DNA from 2 places in the Promicromonospora sp. NFX87 genome. Region 2 is predicted to be linked to the other one. Evidence: riboswitches for the same ligand, from Rfam matches in the RefSeq annotation. Region 2 holds a riboswitch; the other holds the start of a gene.
What was found. A riboswitch is a leader RNA that binds a small molecule or an ion and turns the genes downstream of it on or off. The one in region 2 is predicted to bind FMN.

Region 1: linked by a shared signal. The riboswitch ahead of pnuC (nicotinamide riboside transporter PnuC) and the one ahead of ribD (bifunctional diaminohydroxyphosphoribosylaminopyrimidine deaminase/5-amino-6-(5-phosphoribosylamino)uracil reductase RibD) in region 2 are both predicted to bind FMN.

What each region holds. Positions count from the first base shown of each region.
Region 1 covers NZ_CP183413.1:96,681-110,677, forward strand. Annotated here, with positions in the region: gene ACNYC2_RS00465 (GDSL-type esterase/lipase family protein) at 1-512, opposite strand, end outside; gene ACNYC2_RS00470 (glycosyltransferase) at 514-1,731, opposite strand; gene ACNYC2_RS00475 (glycosyltransferase family 4 protein) at 1,733-2,878, opposite strand; gene ACNYC2_RS00480 (hypothetical protein) at 3,038-4,357, opposite strand; gene ACNYC2_RS00485 (DUF4097 family beta strand repeat-containing protein) at 4,400-5,311, opposite strand; gene ACNYC2_RS00490 (response regulator) at 5,308-5,970, opposite strand; gene ACNYC2_RS00495 (histidine kinase) at 5,958-7,358, opposite strand; gene ACNYC2_RS00500 (acyl-CoA dehydrogenase family protein) at 7,497-8,717, opposite strand; gene ACNYC2_RS00505 (Gfo/Idh/MocA family protein) at 8,760-9,917, opposite strand; gene pnuC (nicotinamide riboside transporter PnuC) at 9,937-10,623, opposite strand; FMN riboswitch at 10,737-10,874, opposite strand; gene ACNYC2_RS00515 (helix-turn-helix domain-containing protein) at 10,964-11,713, opposite strand; gene ACNYC2_RS00520 (hypothetical protein) at 11,784-11,978, opposite strand; gene ACNYC2_RS00525 (disulfide bond formation protein DsbA) at 12,001-12,618, shown strand; gene ACNYC2_RS00530 (LLM class F420-dependent oxidoreductase) at 12,671-13,600, shown strand; gene ACNYC2_RS00535 (serine aminopeptidase domain-containing protein) at 13,712-13,997, shown strand, end outside.
Region 2 covers NZ_CP183413.1:2,829,479-2,843,475, forward strand. Annotated here, with positions in the region: gene ribB (3,4-dihydroxy-2-butanone-4-phosphate synthase) at 1-92, opposite strand, end outside; gene ACNYC2_RS12705 (riboflavin synthase) at 116-757, opposite strand; gene ribD (bifunctional diaminohydroxyphosphoribosylaminopyrimidine deaminase/5-amino-6-(5-phosphoribosylamino)uracil reductase RibD) at 757-1,911, opposite strand; FMN riboswitch at 2,029-2,163, opposite strand; gene ACNYC2_RS12715 (DUF2306 domain-containing protein) at 2,222-2,875, opposite strand; gene ACNYC2_RS12720 (response regulator) at 2,977-3,663, opposite strand; gene ACNYC2_RS12725 (sensor histidine kinase) at 3,660-4,829, opposite strand; gene rpe (ribulose-phosphate 3-epimerase) at 5,035-5,697, opposite strand; gene ACNYC2_RS12735 (DUF1761 domain-containing protein) at 5,777-6,205, shown strand; gene ACNYC2_RS12740 (hypothetical protein) at 6,488-6,835, shown strand; gene ACNYC2_RS12745 (RsmB/NOP family class I SAM-dependent RNA methyltransferase) at 6,832-8,376, opposite strand; gene fmt (methionyl-tRNA formyltransferase) at 8,430-9,377, opposite strand; gene ACNYC2_RS12755 (hypothetical protein) at 9,485-10,234, shown strand; gene ACNYC2_RS12760 (HAD family hydrolase) at 10,276-10,941, opposite strand; gene ACNYC2_RS12765 (primosomal protein N') at 10,938-13,313, opposite strand; gene metK (methionine adenosyltransferase) at 13,402-13,997, opposite strand, start outside.

The DNA.
Region 1 (13,997 bases), 2.7 Mb from region 2:
GGAGCGTCGGCAGGTCCGCCCACCGTCAGCCCGCCGGAGTGCACCGCCCGAGCCACCTCCTCCACCGCCGCGTTGATCGACGCCACCCGGCGCCGCATCACACGCCGCACGATCCGCGGGCCGAGCTCGAACAGGCCGATGGCCGGCAGCAGCACGAGCACGACGTCGGTACCGGCCTGGCACAGCTCGCCGACGGACCGGTGCAGGTCAGCCAGCGTGTGGCGGGCGTCGAAGTCGCTGCGGAGCACGTCGTTCCCGCCCACCAGGACGGTGGCGAGGTGCGGCCGGAGCGCCAGGGCGGCGTCGAGCTGCGTGCCGACGACGTCGCGGGAGCGGGCGCCCTCGGTGGCGAGGTTGGTGAACGTCTCCGCGCCGAGCACGGTGGCGAGATGTGCTGCCCAGCCGGGGCCGTGGACGGCGTCGGCACCGACCGTGTCGCCGACGCCCACGGTGATCGAGTCGCCGAGGGCGACGAGTCGGAAGCCGCGCTCACGTCCCGCCGGCGGCGTCATCTCACCGCTGCCCCACGGGGTCCGTGCTGATCGGGTCCGGTGTCAGGTCGAACGCCCTGCGGGAGTGGAGCTGGAGCATCGCGTCGCCGGTGGCGCTCCACGGGAACAGCTCCGCGCGCGCCCGGGCGGCCTTGCGCCGTTCGTCCACGTCGCGGTCCAGCACCTCGTGCAGCGCGAGGGCGAGCGCGGCGGCGTCCGGCGGTGCGGCGGCACCGGCGGAACCGACCACCTCGGGCAGGGCGCTCGACGAGCTGCAGACGACGGGAGTCCCGGACGCCAGCGCCTCGAGCGCCGCGAGCCCGAACGTCTCGATCGGCCCGGGCGCGATGACGACGTCGGCGCAGGTCAGTAGGGTCGCGAGCCGGTCGCGGTCCGGGACGAACGACAGGAACCGGTGCGGGAGCCCGGCGGCCTCCGCCCGGCGTCGCATCTTCGGCAGGAGCGGTCCGGCACCCGCGACGACGAGCCGCACGGGCCGGCCGTCCCGCACGAGCTGCGCGGCGGCGTCGATCGCGAGGTCCGGGCGCTTCTCCGTGGACTGGCGGCTCGCGAGGACGACGAGCGCGGTGCCGGGCGGTGCGTACAGCGCGCGGGCCTCGTCGGAGTACCGGTCGGGCCGGAACCGTTCGAGGTCGACGCCGAGGGGCACGCGGTAGAGCGGCGGGAGCACCACGGACCGGTTGCGGTCGGCCAGGCGTTCCACCTCGCCGGCCGCGAAGTGGGTGGTGGCCACCAGCCGGTCGAACCGGGTGAGCGTGGCGAGGTTGTACCGGTCGGCCAGGGCCGGCGCCGCGGCCGCCCCGAACGTGGCCGCCCGGCCGCCCGCCGCGGCACCGGGGATCCAGGAGCGCAGCACCCCGTCGACCCGCTCGTGCAGCATCATCAGCGACGGGACACCGGCCTCGCGGGCCCAGTCGCCCAGCCCCGCGAGAGTGGTGCGGTCGCTCACCTCGAGCCGGTCGGGCGCGAGGGTCTCGAGCAGGCCCCGCATCTTGCCCGGCTGCACCACCGCCCGGTAGCCGCCGGAGAACGGCACGCGCGGCGCGGCGAGGGTGACCACCCGGACGCCGTCCACGAGCGATACGCCGTCCCGCTTGCCCGGCACGACGAGCACGGGTTCGTGCCCCCGGGACAGGTACTGCCCGGCCATGGCGTGCATAGCGGTTCGGATACCCCCGGAACGGGGGCTGTAGAAGTTCGCGACGTGGACGATTCGCAAGTCAGACCTCCGCTGAGCCGGCTCTCGCGTGCACCCGGACCGCATCCTCGTAGTGGCCCATGAGCTCGGAGCAGATGTCGTGCCACGTCCGGCCCTCGGCACGTTCGCGAGCCGACGTGCCGAAGGCGCGCCGCTTGCGTTCGTCGCCCACCAGGTCGACGACGCGGGCGCGGAGCGCCTCGTGGTCACCTGGAGGGTACAGCCAGCCGTCGTGGGAGTGCCGCACGATGTCCAGCGGACCGCCCGCGGCGGGCGCCACGACCGGGACCCCGCTGGCGTGCGCCTCCTGCAGCGTCTGGCCGAACGTCTCGAGCTCGCCCGGGTGCACGAACACGTCGAGGCCGGCCATCGCCCGCGACAGCTCTGCCCCGCGCAGCAGGCCCGTGAAGTGGGCCTCGGGGAGAACCTGCTGCAGGTGCTCCCGCTCGGGCCCGTCCCCGACGATCACCAGCCGTACGCCCGGCAGGTTCTGCACCACCCGCAGCGCCTCGACCTGCTTCTCGGCGGCGAGCCTGCCCACGTAGCCCACGAGGATCTCGCGGCCGGCGCCGACCTTGCGGCGCCACGCCTCGTCGCGGAACCGCGGGTGGAACACCTCGGTGTCGACCCCGCGGCCCCAGAGCCGCAGGTTGGGGATGCCGTGGTCCTCGAGCTGCCGCATGGTCGCGGTGGACGGCGCGAGCGTCATCGTCGCGCGGTCGTGGATGTCCTTCACCCGCTTCCACAGCAGCGGCTCGAAACCGCCCAGACCGTAGCGCGCCGCATAGCCGGGCACCTCGGTCTGGTAGACGGCGACGCTCGGCAGCCGCAGGCGCTCGGCGGCCAGGATGCCGCGCCACCCGAGGATGAACGGCGACGCGAGGTGGACGACGTCGGGCGCGAACGTCGCCAGCGTGCGCTCGGTGCGCCACTTCTTGCCGACGACGACCCGCACGTCCGGGTACCCGGGAAAGCCGATGGAACCGAGCTCGACGACCGGGGCGCCGCTGACGAAGGGAGGGACATGACCGATCGAGGCGTCGGCATCGGGCGCGAGGACCATTGCCTGGTCCCCCCGCTCATGCAGGTGCTCGAGAACCCGCAGGACGGAATTCGTGACCCCGTTGACCTGCGGGAGAAAACTCTCCGCAACGATGGCTACTCGCACGTTACGAACCTGCCGGTCGTCGATGTCCGGACGGAGTCTTTAGTGCGGCGAGTCGAGGAACGGGTGGCGTCGAGACGGTAACCGCTACAGACGATGTCACGTTCCCGACCGTAACCGAGCCATCACGCAACTGGCACGACGAACTCCCTCGAAGGCACCTCAGCTCGTTCTGGAGACCGCCCGGCGCGACCAGGCGACCTGAACCAGCCGGACGATCGCCCCGAGCATCAGCGCCACGAGAAGCACGTTGCGCAGGGCCCCGATGGTCGTGGCCAGCGGGAACCCGCCCAGGAACTCGCCGTACTGGAGCGGGTAGATCTCCATGGTGAGCCTGGCGACCAGGATGGTACCGAGAGCGGGCAGGAACCAGGTGCGGCGGGTGCCCTGGCTGCGGGTACCGAGCGCGATCGCCGCGGCGATGGGCGGCCCGATCCACGCGATGAACTGCGGGGAGCCGACCTTGTTGAAGACGATGAGGGCCAGCAGCTCCGCCGTGGCGCCGATCAGCAGCACGTCGCCGACGCGGTCGGGCCGGCGTCGCGCCGCCCACCAGACGAGCGCCGCGATCAGCAGCGCGGCGACGGGGAGCGCGACGTCGAGCGCCTGCGCGACGGCGTCGGCCTGCGCGCCCTGCACCTCGTACGTGTAGATGACGTTGTCGTACTCGACCCGGATCGACGGGTCCCAGAGCCGTGCCACCGTGAACGGCGTCGCGCCGACCGCCTCGACCTGCAGCTGGCGGTCGCCCTGCTCCCCGAACACGTCGAGGACGTTGTCCTGCGCGCCGCCCGCGACGGCGACGCCGACGACCACCGCGCACACCGCGGCGCCCGGCAGCACCACGTTCCGGACGAACCTCTTGGCGCTCGTCGCCGTCGCGGCCAGCGCGAGGGCCACCGCACCCGGGGCGATCTTGATCCAGGCGCCGATGGTGGCCAGCGCCATCGCCAGCGCCGGACGCCGGGCTGCGACGAGCAGCGCCACGAGGATGATCGGCGCGAGCAGGCCGTCGAGCCGGCCGATCCAGATCGGCCCGAGCGCCACGAGGAAGGCCAGCCAGAACCAGACGGCGACCCGTCCGCGCGGGCGGGCCCGGCCGAGCACCAGCACCGCGCCGGCGTTCGCGACGGTGACGAGGCTCATCCACACCCAGTCGTAGTCGTGCGTGGAGTCGGTGAACAGCGCGGGGATCACCATGGGCGCGAGAGCGCCGAGCGGGTAGACCCAGTCGTAGTCGAAGACCGGCCACGACCCGGTGTTCATGCCGTTGCGGACCCACCACTCGTACAGGCCCACGTCGCCGAGGATCTGCGGCTCGAAGACCCACGCCTGCAGGATGATCCAGGCGTGGGCCAGCACGAACCCGATCCACAGGGCCGGCCACGAGGTGAGCACATGGTTGGCGGACCGCAGGATGTCCTTGCCCACGGCCTTGGGGGCTGGCTGGGGCGTTGGCGAAATGTCTGACGCGCTCGGCACGGCCACATCCTTGCACGTGCTGGATGAGGGACCCGTCCGCGGCTACCTCTCGAGGTAGGCCACGTCGCCGTTCGAGCTGCGGATCTCGACAGTGCGCTCGGCGTTCGGGTCGGTGGCTCCCTCGATGATCTGGTCGCCGTTCGACGTGTCGATCGTCAGGGCAACGGGCTCGTCGCCGCCGATGACCGTGACCTCGCCGTTGCTGGACACGCCGCGGACGTCGCCGTCGACCCCGGAGATCTCCACCGAGCCGTTGCTGGTGTCCGCGGAGGCGTCGCCGGTCACCGAGTCGATCGTGATCTCGCCGTTGCTGCTGTCGGCGGTGACCGTGCCGTCCACATCGGCGACCGAGATCTCGCCGTTCGACGTCGAGGCGTCCACGTCGGCCCGGGAGTCGCTGACGTCGATGTCGCCGTTGCTGGAGCGGGCGTCCAGCGGGCCGGTGAGCCCGGCGGTCTCGACGTCGCCGTTGCTCGTGTCCAGGGACAGGTCGCCGGCCAGGCCGGTCGCCACGATGTCGCCGTTCTCCGTGCGGATCACGACCTCGGTGCCGGCCGGCAGCGCGACGTCGAGCTCACCCGAGCAGCGCGGGAGGGGGATGAACCACCCGCACCGGTGCGTCAGCTCGAGCCGGCTCGCGGACTCGTCGGCCGAGTACGTCGGCTCCCGCAGGCCGCTGTGGGCTATGACGTCGACCTCGATGTCGCCCTCGGCGGCGGTGACCGTGACGTCGCCGTCGGCCACGAGCTCGACGCTGTCCACGGCGTCGTAGGACCGGTGGGTGGTGCGGGTCTCCGACATCGTCAGGTCGGTCAGGAACAGTGCGCCGAGGACGATCGCCACGGCGGCGAGAGCGATACCCGCGGCCGCCAGGACGCGGCCGGTGGCGCCGCGCTGCGGCGGCTCCGGTGCGTCGACGAGGACCGGGGCGTCCTGGGGATAGGGCTGGTTCATGAGCGGGATCCGTTCTGGTCGAGCCAGCGCAGCACGGCGAGCACACGGCGGTGGTCGTCGGCGGCCGGCGGGAGGCCGAGCTTGTTCAGGATGTTGGTGACGTGCTTCTCCACCGCGGCCAGCCCCACGACGAGGCGGTCCGCGATGGCGGCGTTGGAGCGGCCCTCGGCCATGAGTGCGAGCACCTCGCGCTCCCGCCGGGTCAGGACGTCGAGGTCGGAGCCGGGGTGCCGCGCGATGATCTGGGTGACCACCTCGGGGTCGACGACGGTGCCGCCGCCCGACACCCGGGCCACCGCGTCGAGGAACTCGTCGACGTCGGCGACGCGGTCCTTGAGCACGTAGCCCAGGCCGCGGGCGCCGCGCGCGAACAGCTCGGTCGCGTAGCTCTGCTCCACGTACTGCGACAGCACGAGGACCGGCAGCCGCGGGTGCAGGCTGCGCAGGTGGACGGCGGCGCGCAGCCCTTCGTCGGTGTGCGACGGCGGCATCCGGACGTCCGTGACGATCAGGTCCGGCAGCTCGACGTCGGGGGTGGAGAGCGCGCGGACGAGCTCGTCCGCCGTGCCGTGCCCCGTCACGGTGTGCCCCTCGGCGGCGAGCAGCCGCGTGAGGCCGTCCAGGAGGAGGACGGAGTCCTCAGCGATCACGATGCGCACGGGACCTCCACGGTCAGGCGGGTGCCCGCACCGGGCGGGCTGTCGAGCTCGAACGTGCCGTCGAGGGCCATGACCCGGCCGCGCAGGCCTTCGAGGCCGCTGCCGTGGGACAGCTCGGCGCCGCCCCGGCCGTCGTCGTGCACGGTGATGCGCAGGCGCACCGGGTCGTCGTCGGGTACGAGGGTCGCCACTACCCGGACGGAGTCCGCCCCGGCGTGCTTGGCGACGTTGGTCAGGGCCTCGGCGACCACGAAGTAGGCGGCGGCCTGCGCGGCGGCGCTCGCGGGCGACAGGTCACCGGTGACCTCGACGCGGACGGGCACCGGGCTGCGCCCCGCGAGGGCGGAGAGCGCGGCGTCGAGCCCGCGGTCGGAGAGGACCGCGGGGTGGATGCCGCGCACCAGGTCGCGCAGCTCGGCGAGCGTCTCCTTGATCTCGCGGTGCGCGAGCTCCAGGGCCGCGACCGCGTGCTCAGGATTCTTGTCGGCCAGCCGGCGGGCGACACCGAGCTCGACGCCGAGGGCGACGAGGCGCTGCTGGGCGCCGTCGTGCAGGTCGCGTTCGATGCGACGGCGTTCGGTGTCGGCCGCCGAGACGACCGCGGTGCGCGACTCGGTGAGGACCGCAGCCCGCTCGCGGGCGGTGTGCGCGGACGCCTCGGCGAGGCGCGTCTCCTGCTCGGCGACGGCGGCTCGGGCGTGGGCGATGTCCGCGGCGGACGGTCCGAGCAGGAACCTCGCGAGGCGCAGGACGAGGAACGACCCGTACTGCGCGAGGGCGGCAGCGGCCCACACGAGCAGGACGACGCCGGCGAGCGCACCGACGACGACGGCGGGCCACGGCAGGCCTGACCAGCTCGCGAGGGCGCTGTCCCTGCCGAGCAGCGCGAACACGAGCGCGGCGGCGGCCCCGCCGAACAGCGCCGCGGCGGCCGCGAAGAACACGGTGCTGACCAGCGTCGCGAGGAAGGCGTAGAGGGTGGCGGCCCACGCGCGGTTGTCGCGGACCGGCGCCCACAGCGTGGACCCGAGTCTGCGCCGGGCGGGGACGTGGAGCGGAGGCGGGGCGGGGATCGTGATCCCGGTCTGGGCGGCGAGGCGGGCGCGCTCGACCTTGCCGAACCACCGCGCGCCGATCAGGGCTACGGCGAGGAGCGGCACCCCGACGCCGAGCGCCGGGACGAGGCCCGCGGACACCACGACGAGGACCCACAGGACCACCCCGCCCGTCAGGTGCCAGGTCCAGCCGACGGCGAGGGCGGCGAAGGCGCGCCAGGTGGCGGCGTCGTACGGCGCCCGGAAGAACGCGGGGGCCGAGACGAGAGCGGGCGCGACGCGGTCCTCGAGGGTGCGGGGCTGGGGCGGCATCGGGCCGTCATCGCTGGTCATGTGCATGACACTAGGCCGACGCGCGGCCCCGCGACATGCTGCCGTCCCACGGCACGAGGGTGGGGTTTCCCCTACCCCTGCCTCGCTGGTCGAGCTCGTCGAGACCGGTCTCGACGAGCTCGACCAACGGCGGAGCGATCAGGCGAACGCGCTGGTGCCCGTGATGTCGCGACCGATGATCAGCGCCTGCACGCTCTCGGTGCCCTCGTAGGTGTGCAGGGCCTCGATGTCGGTGAAGTGCCGGGCCACGCGGTTCTCCAGCAGGATGCCGTTGCCCCCGAGCAGGTCGCGGGCGATCGCCGCGATCTCGCGGGCTCCCCGCGTGCAGGTGTACTTGGCGAGCGAGGCCTGCGGGCCCGTGAGCTGCCCGGCCTCGTCGAGCCGCGTCATCTGCTTCACGAGCAGCTGGATCTGCGTGAGGACCGACAGCATCGTGGTGAGACGCTCCTGCACCATCTGGCTCGCGGCCAGCGGGCGGCCGAACTGCGTCCGCTGCTTCGAGTAGGCCACTGCCGACTCGTAGCACGCGACGGCCTGGCCGACGGCCTGCCAGGCGACGCCGAGCCGGGTCGCGAACAGGACCCGGCCCGTGTCCTTGAAGGTGCGGGACTTGGGCAGGAGGTTCCCGGCCGGGACGAACACGTCCGTCAGGACGATGTGCGCCTGGTGGATGGCGCGCAGCGAGACCTTGCCCTCGATGGTCGTCGCCGCGTAGCCGGGGGCGTCCTGCGGCACGATGTAGCCGTGCACCTGGCCGTCCTCGCCACGTGCCCACACGACGGAGATGTCGCCGATCGAGCCCAGGCCGATCCACTTCTTCTCGCCGTTGATGACGTAGCCCTCGACGCCGTCCCGGGTCTCCGGCACGGCGGAGGTCTCCAGACCCACCGAGTCCGAGCCGTGCGTGGGCTCGGTCAGCGCGAAGGCACCGAGGATCTCGCCGCGGGCCATGGGGCCGGCGTACTTCTCGATCTGCTCGTCGGAGCCGAGCATCACTATCGAGCGCAGCGCGAGGCCGCCCTGCACACCGCAGATGGTGGAGACCGAGCCGTCGCCGCGCGACATCTCCATCGCGGCCAGGCCCTCGGCCATCTTGGAGATCTTCGGGTAGCCGGGCACGTCCACGCCGTCGCGCAGGAAGTCCAGCTCGGCCATGCGCTTGACCAGGTCCAGCGGGACCTCGTACCGCTCCCAGTAGCCGTCGATGACCGGCAGGACCTCGTCCTGCACGAACCGGCGGACGGCGAGCTGGTGTGCCCGCTCCTCCTCCGTCACGTCCGCGAAGGCACCGGCGAAGTCGATGTCGAGCGGTTGTGAGACGTCGTAGTCGGGCGCCGTCACACCTGGGGTCTGAGTCATGGTTCCATGGTGCTCCGGTACTGGATCTCAGGTCAAACGATACTAGGTCTCACTTTGAGCAGGCCCGGCATGGCGGCAGGCCCGCCCGTGGGCCCACGGCTGCGGTGTGGTCCGCACGCGTTCGCTCGACGCCGCGGCTAACCGCACCTGGAGCTGGAGGTACTGGTCCTGCGCGGCCTCGGCCACGGAGTAGGGCGACGGCGTCCCGTGCAGCACGTGGTCGGCCATGTCGGCGACGATGCGCGCGATCGACAGCTCGTCGTCGGGCAGGCGGGCCGGCCGGAACTCATTGCGGTACAGCCAGCCGCCGTCGAGCGTGTAGCCCCGGAGGTACAGGCCCTCGTGGCTGCCGGCCCCGCCCGCGGCCACCCGCTCCAGCGTGGAACGCCGGGGGAGCCCGTCGGCGCCGACGTGCCGCACGACGTCGTCGCGCAGCTCGCCGCGCTCACCGCGGACCAGCAGCGCGGGGGAGCGGACCCAGGAGCGGTACTGGATGTCGTCGAACTCGTAGGTGCCGAGCCGGCCGCCGAAGTCCAGCCACGCGGTCGCGTGCACCGTGTCGACGAGGTCCAGGTCCTCGGGATCACCCGCGCGGCTGGGGCTCGGCAGCACCCGGCGCGCATCGCGCCGGGCCGTGATCACCGCGTCCTCGAACGTGATGCCCAGGGCCCGGCGCAGCACGCTGAGGCCGTGGTAGTCGTGCGCCACGGCGACGTGCGCGTCCGTCACGGCGCCCAGCAGTCCCGAGCCGGCGACCGCGAGCTGCGCCCCGACCAGCGGTTCCAGGTGGTACTGCTCGGCGACGTGCACGCACGCGCCGTCGTCCACGAGCCGCTGCAGGGCCGTCAGCTCCTCGACGGTGCCGGCGGCGGGCGTCTCCGTCAGGACGGGGACGCCCGCCGCGGCGAGGTCGCGGATCACCGGCTGGGCCGCGCCGGCGGGCAGGGTCAGCAGGACGACGTCGGGCCGGCCGCCGGCGAGCAGCTCGGGCACCGAGGCGTAGGCGGGCGCCGGGAGCCCGGGCAGGCCCGCGGCGGGGAGGCCGCGGGACGCCAGCTCCGCGCGGTCCGCCGCGTTGCGGGTGGCCACGCCGACGACCTCGAAGCGGTCGGGCAGCGCGTTCAGCACCCGCAGCATGGTCCGGGCCCGGAAGCCCGAGCCGACGATCCCGATCCTGGCCGTGCGGTCCCGTGAGGTCACGGAGCCCGACGCTACGCCCTCACGAGGCGGTGACCGCTGCCTCGTCCGGATCCGCGCTCTCGCGGCGGCTGATGCGCCACCACGCGAAGAACCCGAAGAGGGTGAACAGGCCGTAGATCACGTACATCAGCGCGGTCGCCCAGTACCCGGCCGAGAACAGCAGCGGGACGCCGACCAGGTCGACGGCCACCCAGATCAGCCAGAACTCGACCCAGCCCTTGGCCATGCCGTAGGTCGCGAGCACGGAGCCCATGAAGATCCAGGCGTCGGCCCAGACCGGCTCGTACGAGCCGAGGGCCCGGAAGAGCGGGGTCAGGAGCAGCGTGCCGGCGAACATGCCGGTCACCAGGCCCACGCGGGCCTGCCAGGACGCCCAGCGGGGGTGCACGGCCACCGTGCCGACGCCGCCCATCCGCTGGGTCTGGCGCCAGCGGTACCAGCCGTAGATCGACACGGCGATGAACATGATCTGCCGGCCCGCCTGGCCCAGCATGTCCGCTCGCGTCGCGTCGCCGAACCAGGAGCCCATGAACACCGTGAAGAGCAGGATGTTGCCCACGATGCCGACGGGCCAGGCCCACACCTTGCGGCGCAGGCCGCCGAGCGCCGACGCCAGCCCGAACAGGTTGCCGATGACCTCGCGCCAGTAGATCTGCTGGTCGGCAACCAGGAACGTCGCGTCATAGGCGGCGCGGAACCAGTCCATGTCTCTTCCCTCTCCGAAGGTCCGCACACGGGGACTCCGGGGTGAGGGTCGGCGCGCCACAAGGACACCGACGACGACGCGAGAGGGCACCCCGAGGGGTGACGGCGCGCGCCGCACGTGCTTCCTCCCATCCGGACTTTAACCGTCGGTCCTGGAGTTCCACCAGGTCAACCGAGCCTCTCCCGAGGGAGCGACACGGGTCGCGGACTGTCACCGCCGGCTCGGAATTTCACCGACCCCGGAGCACGTGTGCATCTGCTGCACTTGAACTACTGAACTGCTTGCTAGCGGAACACAGGATGCCACGACCCCATTCCCGCCCGGAAGTGCCTGGCGCGTGCTAGGCGAGCGCTTCCCGGACCGCGCGAGCCACCTCGTCCGGCCCGGCCCCGCCCGAGACGACGGTCACGACCACCCGGCGGCCGGACGGCGCCCCGCCCGCCGCCGGAGCGTGGCCGCCTGCGCCGAGGACGGCGGCCCGCCGCAGGTCGGCGAACGCCTCCTCGAGCTCGGGCCGCAGCTCGAGCGAGGGCGTGCGCAGCCAGCGCCGCAGGATCGCGTTGTGCACGGCGACGACGGACGCGGCGAACGCGATCGACGCCGTGGACGTCGACCGCTCCGGCGGCAGCGTGTCGCGCAGGTAGTGCGTGAACGCCCGCTCGTAGCGGTGCGTGGTGATGAGCTCACGGTCGCGCAGGGCAGGGACCTGCTGCAGCAGGGCGTACCGGGCGAGCGACGTCTCGCGCTGGCCCACGTGGTGGTCGAACACCATGCGTGCCGCGCGGCACACCTCGAGGTACGGGTCGATCTCGGGGTCCCAGGCACGGCCGAGGTCGTGCCCGGACTCCTCACTGGTACGGGCGTCGGGGCGGGTGGCGGCGAGCATCACCACCACCTCCTCGAGCAGGAGCTCGTGGTCGGCGAAGACCACGTCCTCCTTCGAGCGGTACCGGCGGAAGAACGTGGCCCGGCTGACCTTAGCGGCGTCGGCGATCTCCTCGACGGTGGTCCCCTCGTACCCCTGCCGGGTGAACAGGTCCACCGCGACGTCTACTGCCTGCGCATGCGTATGGGTACGGACGGCGGTCATGCCAGGCAGGCTACCGCGTACCTTTCGGGACGCGGGAAAGATCCTTGAGCGATACATGGTGGTCAAGGCGCTAGTTTTCCGGGCTCGAGATCTTGCCGGACCGCAGTCTGTGCAGGTAGCGCACCTCGCGCACGGCCATCAGGAGGCCGAGGCCACCGGGTACCGCCGACCACGGATGACCCAGTACAACTCCGACAAGGCACACCAGAAAGATCACCCCACCGCCGACGACGGTGGCGAGACTCGCCCAACGGATCCCGGTCACGCAGTGAGCGTAGTCTGCGGGCGTGACCGAGAACGCTGCCAAGCCCGTCGTGGACGTCTACGTCGACCCCATGTGCCCCTTCGCCTGGATCACGTCGCGCTGGGCGCTCGAGGTGGCGCAGCTCCGCGACGTCGACCTGACCTTCAAGCTGATGAGCCTCTACCTGCTGAACAAGGACAGGGACATCGACGACGGGTACCGGGCGCGCATCGAGCGGTCGCGCGGCATCGGCCGCATCGCCGCGGCGGTCCAGGCCGACCACGGACCCGAGGCGTTCTCCGCGTTCTACACCGCGGCGGGCACCCGGATCCACAACCAGCAGAACAAGGACTTCGACGCCGTGGCGGTCGAGGCGCTCGCCGAGGCCGGCCTGCCCGCCGACCTCGCCGGGGCCGCGACGTCCACCGACCACGACGCGGCGCTCGCCGCCTCCCACGAGTCCGGCATGAAGCCCGTCGGCGACGACGTCGGCACGCCCACGATCCACGTCGACGGCGTCGCGTTCTTCGGCCCGGTGCTCACGCGCGTCCCGCGCGGCGAGGAGGCGGCAGCCCTGTTCGACGCCTCCGTGACGCTCGCGCGGTACCCGTACTTCTACGAGATCAAGCGCTCCCGCACGACGGACCCCGCCTTCGACTGAACGCGTCGGTCGCTCGCAGCCGACGTCGGTAGAGCGTGGCAAGGTTGAGGCCATGAATCTTGACCTGCGTATCTTCACCGAGCCCCAGCAGGGCGCGACGTACGACGACCAGCTCGCTGTCGCCCAGGCGACCGAGCGCCTCGGGTTCAGCGCGTTCTTCCGGTCCGACCACTACCTCGCCATGGGCGACGGCGACGGCCTGCCCGGCCCCACCGACTCCTGGATCACGCTCGCGGGCCTCGCCCGCGACACGTCCACCGTGCGGCTCGGCACGCTGGTGTCCTCGGCGACGTTCCGCCACCCCGGCGTCCTCGCCATCCAGGTGGCGCAGGTGGACCAGATGTCCGGCGGCCGCGTGGAGCTCGGCCTCGGCACCGGCTGGTTCGGGGCCGAGCACAAGGCGTACGGCATCCCGTTCCCCGACAAGCGGTTCGGCATCCTCGAGGAGCAGCTCGCCGTCATCACCGGCCTGTGGGGCACCCCGGTGGGGGAGAAGTTCTCGTTCTCTGGCGAGCACTACGAGATCGTCGACTCGCCGGCCCTGCCGAAGCCCCTGCAGTCCAGGATCCCCGTGCTCATCGGTGGCGGCGGCCCGCGCCGGACACCGGCCCTCGCGGCGCGGTACGGCGACGAGTACAACCAGTCCTTCCCGGAGATCGACGCGATCGGCCCGCGCATCGAGGTCATCAACAAGGCGCTGGCCGACGCCGGGCGCGCGCCCGGGTCGCTGGTCCAGTCCGTCGCGCTGGTCGCTGCCGTCGGCCAGGACGAGGCCGAGTTCACCAGGCGTGCGGCGGCGATCGGCCGAGAGCCCGCGGAGCTGCGCGAGCACGGCATCGCCGGGACGGTCACCGAGGTCGTGGACCGGCTCAAGGCCCTGGAGGCAGCGGGGGTCCAGCGGGTGTACCTCCAGATCCTGGACCTGGCCGACCTGGACCACCTCGACCTGATCGCGCGCGAGGTGCGCCCGCAGCTCGGCTGACGCGCGCCGTCCCGTTCCTGGCGCGAAATTACGGCTAGCGCGGGCCGGGCGGAGAGATTCTTCTTATGGTCGTGTCGGCCGTGCTTGCCGCGACACACATCGGAGAACTCCATGCAGAGCTTTTCTCGTGCCGTCCGAGCCGCTCTCGCGGCGACCACGCTCGTCGCAGGAACCCTCGTGGCACTGCCCTCCGCGGTCGCCGACGACAGCTATCAGCGCGGGCCCGACCCGACCGTGGAGAGCATCGAGGCGGCCCGGGGCACGTTCGAGATCGGGACAGCGGTCGTCACCCGTGCCGCCGCCGAGGGCTTCGGCGGCGGCACGGTGTACTTCCCCGTCGACACCTCCGAGGGCACCTTCGGAGCGGTGGCGGTGTCGCCGGGCTACCGGTCCTCGC
Region 2 (13,997 bases):
CCCGCGTCGTCCGCCACGAGGACGGGGCGGCCGGCGGCGAGCTCGGCGAGGGCCCGCTCGACGAGGCTCGTGTCCACGGCGTCCTGGTGCATGACGTGCACCGTCCCGCCCGCGCTCATCGTGCGGCCCCGGTCAGGTCGCCGACGCCGGTAGTCGCATCCGCCGCGAGGAGCCGCTCGACGTACTTCGCGAGCACGTCCACCTCCACGTTCACGACGTCGCCCGGGACCAGCCTGCCGAGCGTCGTCGCGGCGAGCGTGGTCGGGATGAGCGACACCCCGAAGCCGCCGTCCGACACCCACGTGACCGTCAGCGAGACTCCCGCCAGCGCGATGGAGCCCTTCTCCGCGACGTACCGGGTGAGGGCAGCGGGCGCGGAGAACTCCAGGTCGTCCCAGCGCGGTCCGGGCGTGCGGCGCACCAGCGTCGCGATGCCGTCGACATGTCCCTGGACGACGTGCCCGCCGAGCCTGCCGTTCGCGGGCAGTGCGCGCTCCAGGTTCACCACGGAACCCGGGACGAGGCCCCCGAGCGAGCTGCGGCCCAGCGACTCGGGCATGATCTCCGCGACGAACGAACCGTCCGCCACGGAGACGACGGTGAGGCACACCCCGTCGACGGCGATCGAGTCACCGGGCCGGGCGTCGGACGCGGCGAGCGGGCCCGCGACGGTGACGACGGCGTCCGCGCCGTCGTCACCGTCAGGACGGTCGAGCGCGACGACGGAGCCGAGCTCCTCGATGATTCCGGTGAACATCAGATCTCCTCCTTGGTGTGCCGGCTGAGCCGACCGTGCTGGACTGGCTGGACTGACTCGGTGGCCGCGGTGGCCGCCGTGGGCTCGGTGGGCCGGGCAGGCTGGACGCGACGCGCTACCAACAGCACGTCGTCGCCGAGCCGGGTCACGTCGTGGGTGGTGAAGCGTGCGGCGTCGCCGATCGTGGTGACGCCCAGGTCGCCGACGGCGGTCGCGCCCGCGCCGAGCAGCACCGGTGCGACGTACGCGTGGAGCTCGTCCACCGCGTCGGCGGCGAGCAGCGCGGTGGCCAGGGTGGGGCCGCCCTCCACGAGGAGATGGCGCACCTCGCGCTCCGCGAGCTCCCGCAGGACGGCGCCGAGGTCGTGCTCGGGCAGGTGCAGCAGCGCACCGCCCGGCCCGCGCAGGCGAGCATCCTCGGGCACCGCGCGGCGGCCGACGACCACCCGGAGCGGCTGGTGCTCGAAGAGGCCGCCGTCGATCGTCCGTGCGGTGAGCGACGGGTCGTCGGTCAGGGCAGTCCCCGTGCCGACGGCTATCGCGTCGACCTGCGCGCGGATCGTGTGGGCGTGGGCTCGTGCCTGCGGGCCGGTGATCCAGCGGCTCGTACCGTCCGCGGCGGCGACCCGCCCGTCGAGGCTGGTCGCAAGCTTGAGGGTGACGTAGGGGCGTCCGGTCCGGACGGCGTGCAGCCACTGGCGCAGCAGCTCCTCGCCCTCCTCGGCGAGGATGCCGGTCGTCACCTCGATCCCTGCGGCGCGCAGCTTGGCCGCGCCACCGGTCGCCACCGGGTTCGGGTCGGCGACCGCGACGTGCACCGCGGCCACACCGGCGTCGATCAGGGCGTCGGCGCAGGGCCCGGTGCGGCCGTGGTGGGCGCAGGGCTCGAGCGTCACGACCGCTGTCGTGCCCCGCGGGTCGACGCCGCGCGAGCGCGCGGCGGCCAGCGCCGCCGCCTCCGCGTGCGGCGTGCCGGCGCCGCGGTGGAAGCCCTCGGCGACCGGCTGGCCGCTCGGGTCGAGGAGCACGCAGCCGACGCGCGGGTTCGGGCCGTACGCCGGGCCCTGCGCGGCCAGCGCGAGAGCGCGGCGCATGGCGGCCTGGAGCGTCGTGGCCGCATACGCCGCGTCGCGGCCCAGCGGTGGCTGGTTCATGCTGTCCTCCCCGAGCTTCGGTGCTCCGGGGTGGACGACGGGGCGCGGACGAGGCCGACCGGCCCTGCCCGCGCGCACGACGTCACGACGACGCACGCCCCAGGGGACGGCGACGCCGCACGTGCTTCCTCCCATCCGGACTTTCACCGTCGGTCCTGGAGTTTCACCAGATCAACCGGTCCTCCTTGCGGAGGACGCGGGTCGCGGACTTTAACCGCCGGCTCGGAATTACACCGACCCCGGAGCACGTGTGTGCGTACTGCTGCTTGCCAGCATGCCATAAACCTCGCGGCCGTCGGCATGGCTTGCGTCACACCCGGGCGGCGATCCGCCGCCGACGGATCACCCACTCGGCCACCGCCGCGTTGATGACCCACGCCGCCGTCATGAGCACCGTGTTGACGACCGGCCCCGGCATGCCCGCGAGCGCGATGTACGGGCCGATCAGCAGCGCCTGCGTGCCCGCGCCCATGGCCAGCGCGTACGCCCGCATCATCCAGGCCCGGTGCGTCATGAAGTCGCGCCGCAGCGCCGCGCGCACGCCCAGGACCAGCGACACCGCCATCACGACGCCGACCACGTAGCGGACCCCGTTGACGACCACGGTGTCCTTGTCGGGCAGGTCGTAGAACGCGGTCATCCAGAGCCCCGTCAGCGCGACACCGAGCCCGGCGGGGAACAGGACGCGGCCCGCCAGCCGGTGCCAGCTGCGTCGTCGCAGGCTCGGGACGAACTGGAACGCCCCCAGCATGCTGTAGACGGTCACGCAGACGATGTGGACCAGCACCGGGATCGGCTGGGTCACGAACCGCGCGTTGTCAGCGGTGAGCACGGGGTCGGCGGCCAGCTCGGAGACGCGCGCGGCGCCGCCGAGCGCGGGGACGAGCGCGAGCAGGAGGAGGCCCGCGGGAACGAGCCATTGGCGGCGGCTGGTGGGCTTGGTCCGCACCTGGGATGTGGTCATGGTGCGAGCCTGCCCCGCCGGCCCCCGCAGGTCATGGGCCCGCAGACCGGTCTCGGCCTGGCCAAAAGTACGAGTCGCCGAAAGGACGGGTGCAGCCCGCGTCAGGGCTCGTGCGCGGGGCGCACGGGACGGAGCCGCCCCGTGTCGTACGCCCAGAGCGCCACCTCCACGCGGTTGCGCGCACCCAGCTTGGTCATCAGGTTCGCGACGTGGGACTTCACGGTGCTCAGCGTGACGAACAGCTCGCGCGCTATCTCGGTGTTCGTCCGGCCGGTGGCCACCGCCAGCAGAACCTCCTCCTCGCGTGCCGTGAGCGGGTCCAGCGGCTGCGCGGGCAGGTCGCGGGGACCGGCGTCGGTGAAGGCTCTCAGGAGCCGCGTGGTGACGCTCGGGGCGATCAGGGCGTCGCCCGACGCGGCGGCCCGGATCGCCTGGGCCAGGAGCGCCGGGCCGGCGTCCTTGAGCAGGAACCCTCGAGCCCCGGCGCGCAGAGCTGCGTACACGTACTCGTCCAGGTCGAACGTGGTGATCACGACGACGGCGAGCGGGTCCGCGACGCTGGGGCCCGCGAGCAGCCTGGTCGCCTCGATACCGTCGACGTCCGGCATCCGGATGTCGAGCAGGGCGACGTCGGGGCGCAGCCGCTGCGCGAGCTCGACCGCTGCCCGACCGTCGGCGGCCTGCCCGACGACCTCGATGCCCTCCTGGGCGTTCAGGATCATCGTGAGGCCCGTACGGACGATCTCCTGGTCGTCGGCCACGAGGACCCTGATGTCTCTGCCTGTCATGCGGCGCCCGAGATCGGGAGGACCGCCTCGACGGTCCAGCCGGCCGCGTCGGGCCCGGCGTCGAGCGTGCCGCCCAGCAGCGCCGCACGCTCGCGCATCCCGGCGAGCCCGTACCCGCCGTGCCTGTACCCGCCGTGACTCGGAGGGACCGGCGCACCGCCGTCGTCGGACACCCGGAGCCGGACGGACGTCTCACCCACGGTGACACGGACCGTGATCCGCGTGGCGCCCCGGGCGTGCCGGCGCGCGTTCGTGACCGACTCCTGCGCGATGCGCTGCACCGCGCCGCCCACGGCCGCCGAGACCCGGGCGGGGTCGCCCTCCAGGTCGACCTCGACGCGCGGCGTGGTGGGGTCGGCGAGGCGTTCGACGTCGGCCAGCGTGGGCCCCGGAGCGAGCTCGTCCGCCTCGTCCGCTCGGTCGCCGCCACCCTCGGCCGGGCGGAGCTCGTCCGACCGCAGGACGCGGACCAGCATGCGCATCTCGGCCAGCGCAAGGGAGGCCTGCTCCTCGATCACCCGCAAGGAGTCGGCCGCCGCTCCGGGATCGGTCTGCGACACGGCGAGCCCGGCCTGTGCTCGCACCGCGACGGCCGAGATGTGGTGCCCGACGACGTCGTGCAGGTCCCGGGCCAGTCGCTCCCGTTCGAGCAGCACCACCTGCTCACGCTCGCGCCGGCGCGCGCCGGACCGGTACCGGAGCGCCAGGCCGAGCGCGAACGTCGAGCCGAGGATCAGGCAGCCGATGCCCACGTCGGCGAGCGTGAGGAAGCCGAGCGCCGCGTTCGCCCCCATCTTCGCGAGGACCACCGCCGTGCCGAGCACCATCGCCCGCCCGCTCCCCCACCGGAACAGCGCGTACGCCAGGACCAGCATGAAGACGTTCGAGGCGAAGGCCAGGTCCCGGCCGAGCACGAGCGCCGGCACCGTCGACGCGACGAACGCGACGACGACCGTCGCCAGCGGGTGCGTCCGGCGCCACAGCAGCGTGGGCGCGAGCACGACGACGGTGGCGAGCTCCAGCCACCGTCCCTGGACGTCCGACCGCGCGACCGCCTCGATCATGGCTCCGGCCACGACAACGGCGACGAGCACCCAGTCCCGCCACACGCGCACTGGCGGATCGGCGGGCCGCGGTTCGTCCCAGACCGAGCGGATAGCGGACACGCGCTCATGCTACGAGGACCAGGGGCACCGCCGGATCAGGCAAAAGTACGAGCCGGCCCCCCGACTCCTGGCTTTTGGCGACGTACCTCCGGGCCGAGTGGTGCGTTGTACGCGCTTGGCACACTTTTTTGCCCGAGTGTCGAAGCGAACCGCCGCCGGCGACCGGCGAGCCCGGGCCGCCGGACCAGCCGTGGCTCCGCGCAGGTCAGTGCGTGTGCTTGCTCGCCAGCTCGCGCAACGTCGCGATCTCGGCCGGGATGTCCTCGGCCCCGTACACGGCCGAACCCGCCACGAAGACGTTCGCCCCGGCGTCGGCCGCACGCTCGATCGTCTCTCGCGACACTCCCCCGTCGACCTGGATCCACACGTCCAGACCGGACTCGCTCACGGCCTCCCGCGCACGGCGGATCTTCGGCAGCGTGCCCTCGATGAACGACTGCCCGCCGAACCCCGGCTCGACGGTCATCACCAGGATCATGTCGATCTCGGCGAGCAGGTCGAGGTAGGGCTCCACCGGCGTCGCCGGGCGCAGTGCGACGCCCGCCCGCGACCCGAGCTTCCGCAGCTCCCGCGCCAGACGCACCGGCGCCTGCGCCGCCTCCGCGTGGAAGGTGACCGACGCCGCCCCCGCCTCCGCGAACGCGGGCGCCCACCGGTCGGGGTTCTCGATCATGAGGTGCGCGTCGAGCGGGACGGGCGACACCTTCGCGAGCCGCTCGAAGATCGGCAGCCCCAGCGTCAGGTTGGGCACGAAGTGGTTGTCCATGACGTCGACGTGCGCGTAGTCGGCGTCGGCGATCCGGCCGAGGTCGCGCTCCAGGTTCGCGAAGTCGGCGGACAGGATGCTCGGGGCGATGAGGGCTGCCATGATGCCAGCGTAGAGCGCGATTCTCCGCACCACCGAACCGCATACCCAACCGCGCAGTCCCCACAGTCCGGGAGCGACGATGATCCCCGAAGTGAACTACTGGGCAGTGATCGTAGCCACGCTGTCCACGCTTGTCGTGGGCTCCCTCTGGTACACGCCGAAGGTGTTCGGCACCCGCTGGATGCGGCTGGCGAAGGTGGACCCCAAGGCCGCCGAGGCGGCGGGCATCTGGCCCATCGTCGTCACCGTCGTCGTCAGCTTCCTGACGGCGTGGGTGCTGGCCGGCGCCGTCTACATCTCGTGGGAGTTCTACCAGGGCGCTTTCCTGACGGCGTCCGTCGTGACCGCCGTCCTGCTCTGGATCGGGTTCACCGCCGCGCGCATGATCACGCACGACGCCTTCGAGGGCCGTCCCCCGGCGCTCACCACCCTGAACCTGGCCCACGAGCTCGTGACGATCCTGGTCATGGCAGTGATCATCGGGGTGTGGCCGCCGGCGGGTGTCTGACGCCGCAGGCCTGACGGGAAGTCTCCAGCTTCGGCGAAGATCACCCGGCCCGTGTCGCAGAGGTCGTGGTCCGACGTCGAACCGCACCGCTAGCCTCCGTGTGTGGCACAGCAGCAGGGGCGCGCAGCAGGGACGCGCCTGGGTACCCTCGTCCGTGAGCTGGGGCGTTCAACGACAGGTGGACTTGTATCCGCCATCTGCTGGATCGTCGTGCTGTCAGCCTTACCCGGCTACCTCACGTTCGGGTACTTCCAGGACAGACAGATCCTCGCGGAACGCGGGGTGCAGATCGTCGCGACGGTGACCGAGGCCCACTGGTCGCGCAGGGGCTCCGACACTGTGGTCGTCAGGCCGGTTGATCCGCCGTACTTCGAGTCGACGCTCTACCGCTTCCCGGATGTCGGTGTCGGTGATCGACTCGACGTGGTCTTCGATCCACAGAATCCGGCACGGATCGCCGCTGTCGACGGGCCGCTGATCAACGGCTCCGTCCTCGTCGTCGCGGGCCTCGACCTGCTCAGCCTCCTGGCGTTGCTCTTTGCCATCGCGGCAGCCGCCGAACTCGTCCGGCGCGCGTGGGCACGCCTGCGTGGCAATCGAACGCCGGGCCCCGACGGGTCCCCTCGCTAGGCTCTCTTGCGCAGCAGCGTCAGATGCATCGCGTCGGTCCCGTGCACGTGCGGCCACAGCTGGACGTCGTCGCGGTCCGACAGCGGAATCTCTTCGCTGACGCCCCCGGCGCTGACCACGGACCGCACGGCGGCGGCCGTGTCGAGCCGCTCGACGTCGTCGCGCTTCCTCAGCACGTCGGAGACCACGAGCTGCGTCTCGGCGAGGTGCGGCGAGCACGTCACGTACGCCACCACTCCCCCGGGCCGGACGGCGTCCAGCGCGGAGGCGAGCAGCTCGCGCTGCAGGCCGGTGAGCTCGGCGAGGTCCGACGGCGTCCGCCGCCACCGGCTCTCGGGCCGACGGCGCAGCGCGCCCAGCCCGGTGCAGGGAGCGTCCACGAGCACACGGTCGTAGACGCCGGGCTCGTCGGCACCCACCTCACGCCCGTCGCCGGTGCGCACCTCCTCGACGACGCCCTCCGGCATGGCCGCGAGGGCGTTCGCGACGAGGCGGGCACGGTGCGGCGCCACCTCGTTGGCGACCAGCGTCGCGCCCCGCTGGGCGGCCAGCGCCGCCAGCAGGGCCGCCTTGCCGCCCGGGCCTGCGCACAGGTCCAGCCAGCGCTCGTCACGGCCCTCCAGGGGCGCGTCCGCGAGGGCGAGGGTCACGAGCTGCGAGCCCTCGTCCTGCACGCCGGCGAGGCCCTCCCGGATCGCGGGGATCCCCGCGGGGTCCGAGCCCTCCAGGCGCAGCGCGGTCGATGCCCAGCGCCCGCGCACGAGCTCGGCGTCGCCCCACGCAGCCTCGTCCGAGACGTCGACCAGGCCGGGCCGCGCCACCAGCGTGACGCGCGGCGGCACGTTGTCCGCGGCCAGCAGGGCACCGATCTCGTCGACGTCGCGACCGTTGCCGGCCAGCGCCTCGCGCATCGCCCGGGCGATCCACATCGGGTGCGACTCGGTCGCCGCGAGGCCGGCCAGGGCGTCCGGCGCCTCCTTCGTGAGCACCGCGAGCCACTCGTCGAGCGAACGCTCCGAGACCCGGCGCAGCACCGCGTTCACCATCTGCGCGGGCCCGGCGCCCACGCGGTTGCGCGCGAGGCCCACCGTCTCGGAGACGGCGGCGTGCACGGGCACCCGCATACCGAGGACCTGGTGGGCACCGAGCCGCAGGACGTCGAGGAGCGCCGGGTCCAGCCCCGGCAGCGGGCGGTCCACCAACGTCGCCAGGATCGCGTCGTACCGGCCGCGCAGGCGCAGCGTGCCGTAGGTCAGCTCGGTCGCGAAGCCCGCGTCCCGCCCGCGGATCTGCCGCTCGCGCAGCAGCGGGGGCAGCACGAGGTTCGCGTACGCGTCGGACTCGTCCACCTCACGCAGCACGTCGAACGCGACCATCCGGGCCGGGTCGGTGCGCTTGCGACGCTCCGACGGCGCCTGCGACGTGCGGGGACGGTCACCGGCCCGGAACCGCGCCGCGCTGCGTTCCCGGCCTCGAGAGTTCCGGCGCGGGTCGTCGCGGCGCGGATCGTCCTGGGGCGGGTGAGAAGAGGTGTTCGGCACTACCCGATCCTACGTTGACGCGGCTGGTCAGCCGTCTCAGACGACTCGGCCGGTCAGACGGCCGCGCCGCCCAGCACGAGGCCCGCCTCCACGAGCTGTCGGCCGCCGCCCCGTGCCCAGTCGGGCGCGGGCATCGCCTTCTTCCCGACGGGCCGCACCTCGCCGAGCGCGACGGCGTGCGTGGCCGTGCCGACCAGCACCTCGTGCTTCAGCGCGCGCACCTCGCCCGCGCGCAGGTCGGTGACCTCTGGGCGCGGCGCGACCGGCCCGAGGCCCAGGCGCGTGCCGTCCGGCAGCACGGTCCACGCACCGGGCGCGGGCGTGCAGCCCCGCACCAGGCGGTCGATCGCGAGCGCCGGGTCGGTCCAGGCGACGCGGGCGTCGTCGGTGGTGAGCTTGGGGGCCACGGACACGCCGTCGGCGGGCTGCGGCTGGGGCTGGAGGGCGCCGTCCTCCAGGGCGTCGAGGGTGGCTACGAGCAGCTCGGCGCCGGAGACCGCGAGGCGGCCGAGGAGGTCGCCCGACGTGTCGGTGGGCCGGATGGTCTCGGTGGCCGTGCCGAGCACAGGGCCGGTGTCCATGCCCTCGTCGAGCAGGAACGTGGTGGCGCCCGTGACCTCGTCGCCCGCGATCACCGCGCGCTGGACCGGTGCGGCACCGCGCCAGGCGGGCAGCACCGAGAAGTGCAGGTTGATCCACCCGAGGCGAGGCACTGCCAGGACCGCCGGGCGCAAGATGTGGCCGTAGGCGACGACGGGGGCGGCGTCGACCTCCAGGGCCCGCAGCCGCTCGATGAACTCGTCACCGCGCGGGACGTCCGTGATGACGGGGATCCCGGCCTCCTCGGCGCGGGCGCGCACGGGGCTCGGCGTGAGCTTGCGGCCGCGGCCCGACGGCGCGTCGGCGCGGGTCAGGACGGCGACGACCTCGTGGCGCGAGCCGATCAGTGCCTCCAGTGAGGCGACGGCGGGTTCGGGGGTTCCTGCGAAGAGAAGACGCACCGGGTCATTCTAGGTTCGGTGCCTGGTGCCGTGCTCCCGCGGCCTGCAAGTGCCGTGGCTCTTGGCACAGAGACGTAGCAGCAGCTCCCACCGGTCGGAGGACCCTGATGCGTCGAACCGTGCTCGTCCCCTGGATGGTCCCTCTGCCCGCCAGCCGGTGGCTCGCTGGTGGCCTCGTCGGTGGCATGCTCGCTGCCGTCCTGCTCGCCGGGTGCGCCGCCGGTCCGGGCAGCGACGCCGGCTGCGGGACGGGCGCGGGTGCCCGTACGGGCGACGCCGGCTATGCCGAGGTGCTCGCCTGGTCCGCGCCGACCGCCGACTACGCGTGGTACCCGAAGACGGTGACCTCCGCCCTGCCGTCGGTCACGTACACGGGCGCCTCCGGGGACGCGCACGCCTCGGAGCTGGCCGCCGTCGGCCGGTTCACCTCCTGGGAAGAGGGCGAGCGGGAATATCCGACCGTCTCGACGATCGACCTGACCTTCGAGGTCGACGAGGTAGTCGACGCCCTGGGTGACCTGTCGATGCTGGAGGGCGGCACCGTCATGGTGCACGTCGGTGTCAACGCCTGCGCGGACGTCGGCCGCGTGGCCGACGAGCTCCTCGGGCTGGGTGACGTGGTGCTGTTCCTGAACCACGTGGGTCCCGAGCCGTGGCCGCCGCCGGAGTGGATCAACGTCTTCGGCGGTGCCTTCCTGGGCGATGTGCACGACGACGGCGCGGTCACCTGGCCCGTCGCGGACGCGATAGCGGCGAACAACCCCGCCGACGCCCACCCCGAGGCCGACGCGGCGACGCTGGCGGATCTCCGGACGGCGGCGACGGAGGACCGCACCGTCGATCTGACCGCTGGCTGAGCCCCGCTGGGCCCTCGCCTATCGACGCAGGCCTGGCGACGCTACTCCGCCACCGGGAGCCCCAGCGCTCGCAGGTCCTTGCGCAGGGCCTCCGTGGTCGTGAACACGACGCCGTGGAACCCGACGCCGCGTGCGGCGTCCACGTTCACGTCCTTGTCGTCGATGAACACGGCGCGGGCCGGGTCGACGCCGAACCGCTCCACGACCAGCTCGAAGATGCGCCGGTCGGGCTTGGCCATGCCCTCACGGCCGGACACTATGACGTCGTCCATGAGGCCGATCGCCGGCGCGGCGGGCTCGGCACTGTGGAACGTCTCGGCCTGCCAGTTCGTCAGCCCGTACAGCCGCAGCCCCAGGCCCTTCAGCTCGGCGACCAGCTCCGCCGAGCCCGCTATCGGTCCGGTGAGCGACAGCTCGTAGTTCTCGATGTATCGGCGCAGGTCCGGGGCCAGGTCCGGGCGGGTGCGCTCCACGCGCTGGAGCAGCACCGAGTACGGCGTCCCTGCGTCGGCCGCGTGGTTGATGGAGTGGAAGTCGACCGCCGTGAAGAAGGCCTCGATCTCGGCCCGGGGGCGCCCCGGGTACGGGCCGAACGGGTTCCAGCCGACCAGCACGTTCCCGAAGTCGTACACGACCGTGTCGATGACGGTCTCGGGCGGGACCGCGGACTGGTCCCCGGGTGCGATGACAGGGTCGGCAGAGCTCACAGCATCTCCTTCGGGTCGAGCTGGACACGCACCGTCCCGCCCTCACGGCGTGCGGAGCGGACGGCAAGGCTCGCCTTGAGCCTACGGGCGAGCTCGTCGCCCTGGGCGAGCGGTACGCGCAGCACGGTCCGCACGGGCAGGTCCAGCGCCTGTAGACCGGCCGCTCCGCCCCGGCCCGACGACGGCGCCCCGGCGCCCCGCCCTCCCGGCCCACGCCCGGCGGCGTCCGGGTCGAGCTCGACCGGGCCCAGCACGCCCGAACCTGCCCCTGGGTCCTCGCGCAGCCCGATCCGCGCGACGACGGCCTCGACAGCCGTCCGGTCCCCGGTCACCGCCGCGACGCGCACAGCCGGCGGGAGGTGCAGCTCGGCCCGCTCGTCGAGCTCGCGCTCCGCGAAGCCGGCGGGGTCCCAGCGCACCAGGCCCTGCGTGGGGCCGGGGGCGCCGTCGCCGACGAGCAGCACCTGCCCCTGAGGCCCGGGGCGGACCAGGGAGGCGGCGGCCAGCCAGCGGTGCAGGGCCTCCGTACCCGAGGCGAGGCCGGTGCCGCCCGTCATCACTGCCGCGTCGAGGAGGAGGGCCGTCGCGTAACCGGACTCGGCTACCGGCTCCGCGCCGGGCGTCGCGACGACGAGCGCGGGCGTGCCGGGGACGGCGTCGAGCACACCGCCCGGTGCGGTGGCCGAGGACAGCCGCACCGGCACACCGGCGAACGCCCGCCCGAGCTCTTCCGCGGTGCGCGCGGAGCCGACACGCACCGACCGCAGGCCGGTCCAGCCGCACTCCTCGCAGTGCCACCCGCCCGCCAGCCGGCCGCACCACGAGCACTGCGGGGCGCCGTCGGCGTGCGGGAGACCCAGCGGGCCGTGGCAGTGGCCGCAGCGGGCAGCGACCCGGCAGCGTGAGCACGCCACGACCGGCAGGTAGCCCGACCGCGGCACCTGCACCAGCACGGGGCCGCGTTCCAGGGCGTCGCGGGCAGCCTTCCAGGCCACGGACGGCAGCCTGGCCGCCGCGGCGGCGCCGTCCCGCGCCAGCTCCACGGAGGTCAGCGCCCGGACGCGCGGGGCGCGGGCCCGGACGACGTCCCTGGGCGCCGCCAGCTCACGGGCCCAGCCCGAGGCCAGCAGCGCCTGCGCCTGCACCGTGCGCCCCGGTGAGCCCAGCAGGAACGCCGTGTTCTCCCGCTCCGCACGCAGCGCCAGCACGTCGCGGGCGTGCGGGTACGGGGCGTGCGGCTCGGCGAGGGTCTCCTCGCCGTCGCCCCACAGGACGACCAGCCCGAGGTCCGTGACCGGGGCGAACATCGCGGCCCGGGTACCGACCACCACGCGCGCGGCGCCGCGCAGGGCACGGAGGAACGCGCGGTAGCGGGGGGCCGGGCCGTCGTCCGCGAGAAGCCGCACGACGTCGTCCGCCGCGAGGCCGGCGAGCTCCAACGCCGCGGTCACGCGCGCGGCGTCCCGGGCGTCGGGTACGACCACCAGCGCCCCGCGGCCGCCCGCGACGCATGCCAGGACGGCCTGTGCGACGGCGGCTGCCCAGTGCGGCGTGCTCGCGCTGCCGGCTCGGGTATCGGTACCCGCATCCGTGTCGATGCCCACGCCCGGCAGCGCCGACCACACGGCACGCGGTGCCTCGCCCGCCATGATCCGGCGCAGGTACGCCTCTCCCCCGCGGTACGGGGCCCAGGCTATGGACGACGGCGGGGTGGCGGGTTCCGAGGTCTCGACAGGCTCGACCAGCGGTGGGGCAGGCTCGACCGACGAGGTGGCGGGGTCGGGGGTCTCGACAGGCTCGACCACCGAGGGGCCGGGCTCGACCGGCGGATCGGCGGGTTCGGCCAGCGAGGGTGCCTGCACCGGTTCCTTCTCGACGCGTGCGTGCCGCGGCGGCAGGGCGAGGCGCAGCACGTCGGCCAGCGTGCCCGCGTAACGGTTCGCGACGGCGCGGCACAGGTCCAGCACCTGCGGCGTCAGCACCTGCTCGCCGGACACCACCTTGCGCAGCGGCACGAGGCGGCCGTCGTGGTCGGAGGTCTCCTGGCGGGCCACCACGTATCCAGCGACGTCCTGCCGCCCGAAGCGGGCCTTGACGCGGACGCCGGGCTGGGCGTCGTCGGCCATGGTGACCGGGACGAGGTAGTCGTACGCCTGGTCGAGGTGCGCGGGCTGCAGGTCGAGCACGACGTGCGCCACCGGGAGCGTCCGAGTGATCGGCACGCCGTTGGTCTCGGCGTTGTCGAGCGGGTTCCTGGACCCGGCCTTGCCTTGCCCACCACGCCCACGGCGACCCGCGGGCACAGCACCCACCTCGTCCAGCCCGAGCAGCGCTCCATCCGGCAGCGTCTCCTGCTCCGTGTCCCCGTTCACGTGCCTATCCCACCACGCGCCACCGACATCCGAGCCCGGGCCCGCTGGTGGTCGGCCACCGCCGGAGCGGACCGCCGTCAGAACATCCTCAGAACAGGCTCAGGAGGTCCTCGACGCGGTTCGTGCGCTCCCACGTGAAGTCGGGCAGGTCGCGCCCGAAGTGCCCGTACGTCGACGTGGCGCGGTAGATGGGCCGCAGCAGGTCGAGGTCCCGCACGATCGCGGCCGGGCGCAGGTCGAACACCTCGCGGATGGCGGCGGTGATCCGCTCCACGGGCACCGTCTCCGTGCCGAACGTCTCGACGTAGAGGCCCACGGGGTGCGCCTTGCCGATCGCGTAGGCGACCTGCGCCTCGCAGCGCCGCGCCAGCCCCGCCGCGACCACGTTCTTGGCGACCCAGCGCATCGCGTACGCGGCGGACCGGTCCACCTTGGAGGGGTCCTTGCCCGAGAACGCGCCGCCACCGTGCCGCGCCATGCCGCCGTAGGTGTCGACGATGATCTTGCGGCCCGTCAGCCCGGCGTCGCCCTGCGGCCCGCCGATGACGAACTTGCCGGTCGGGTTCACGAACTTCTTGGCGCCCGACCACTCGAGCCCCGCGGACTCCAGCACGGGCGCGATGACGTGCTCGGCGACCTCGACGTGCAGCTTCTCCTGCAGGACGTCGGCGTCGTGCTGCGTGG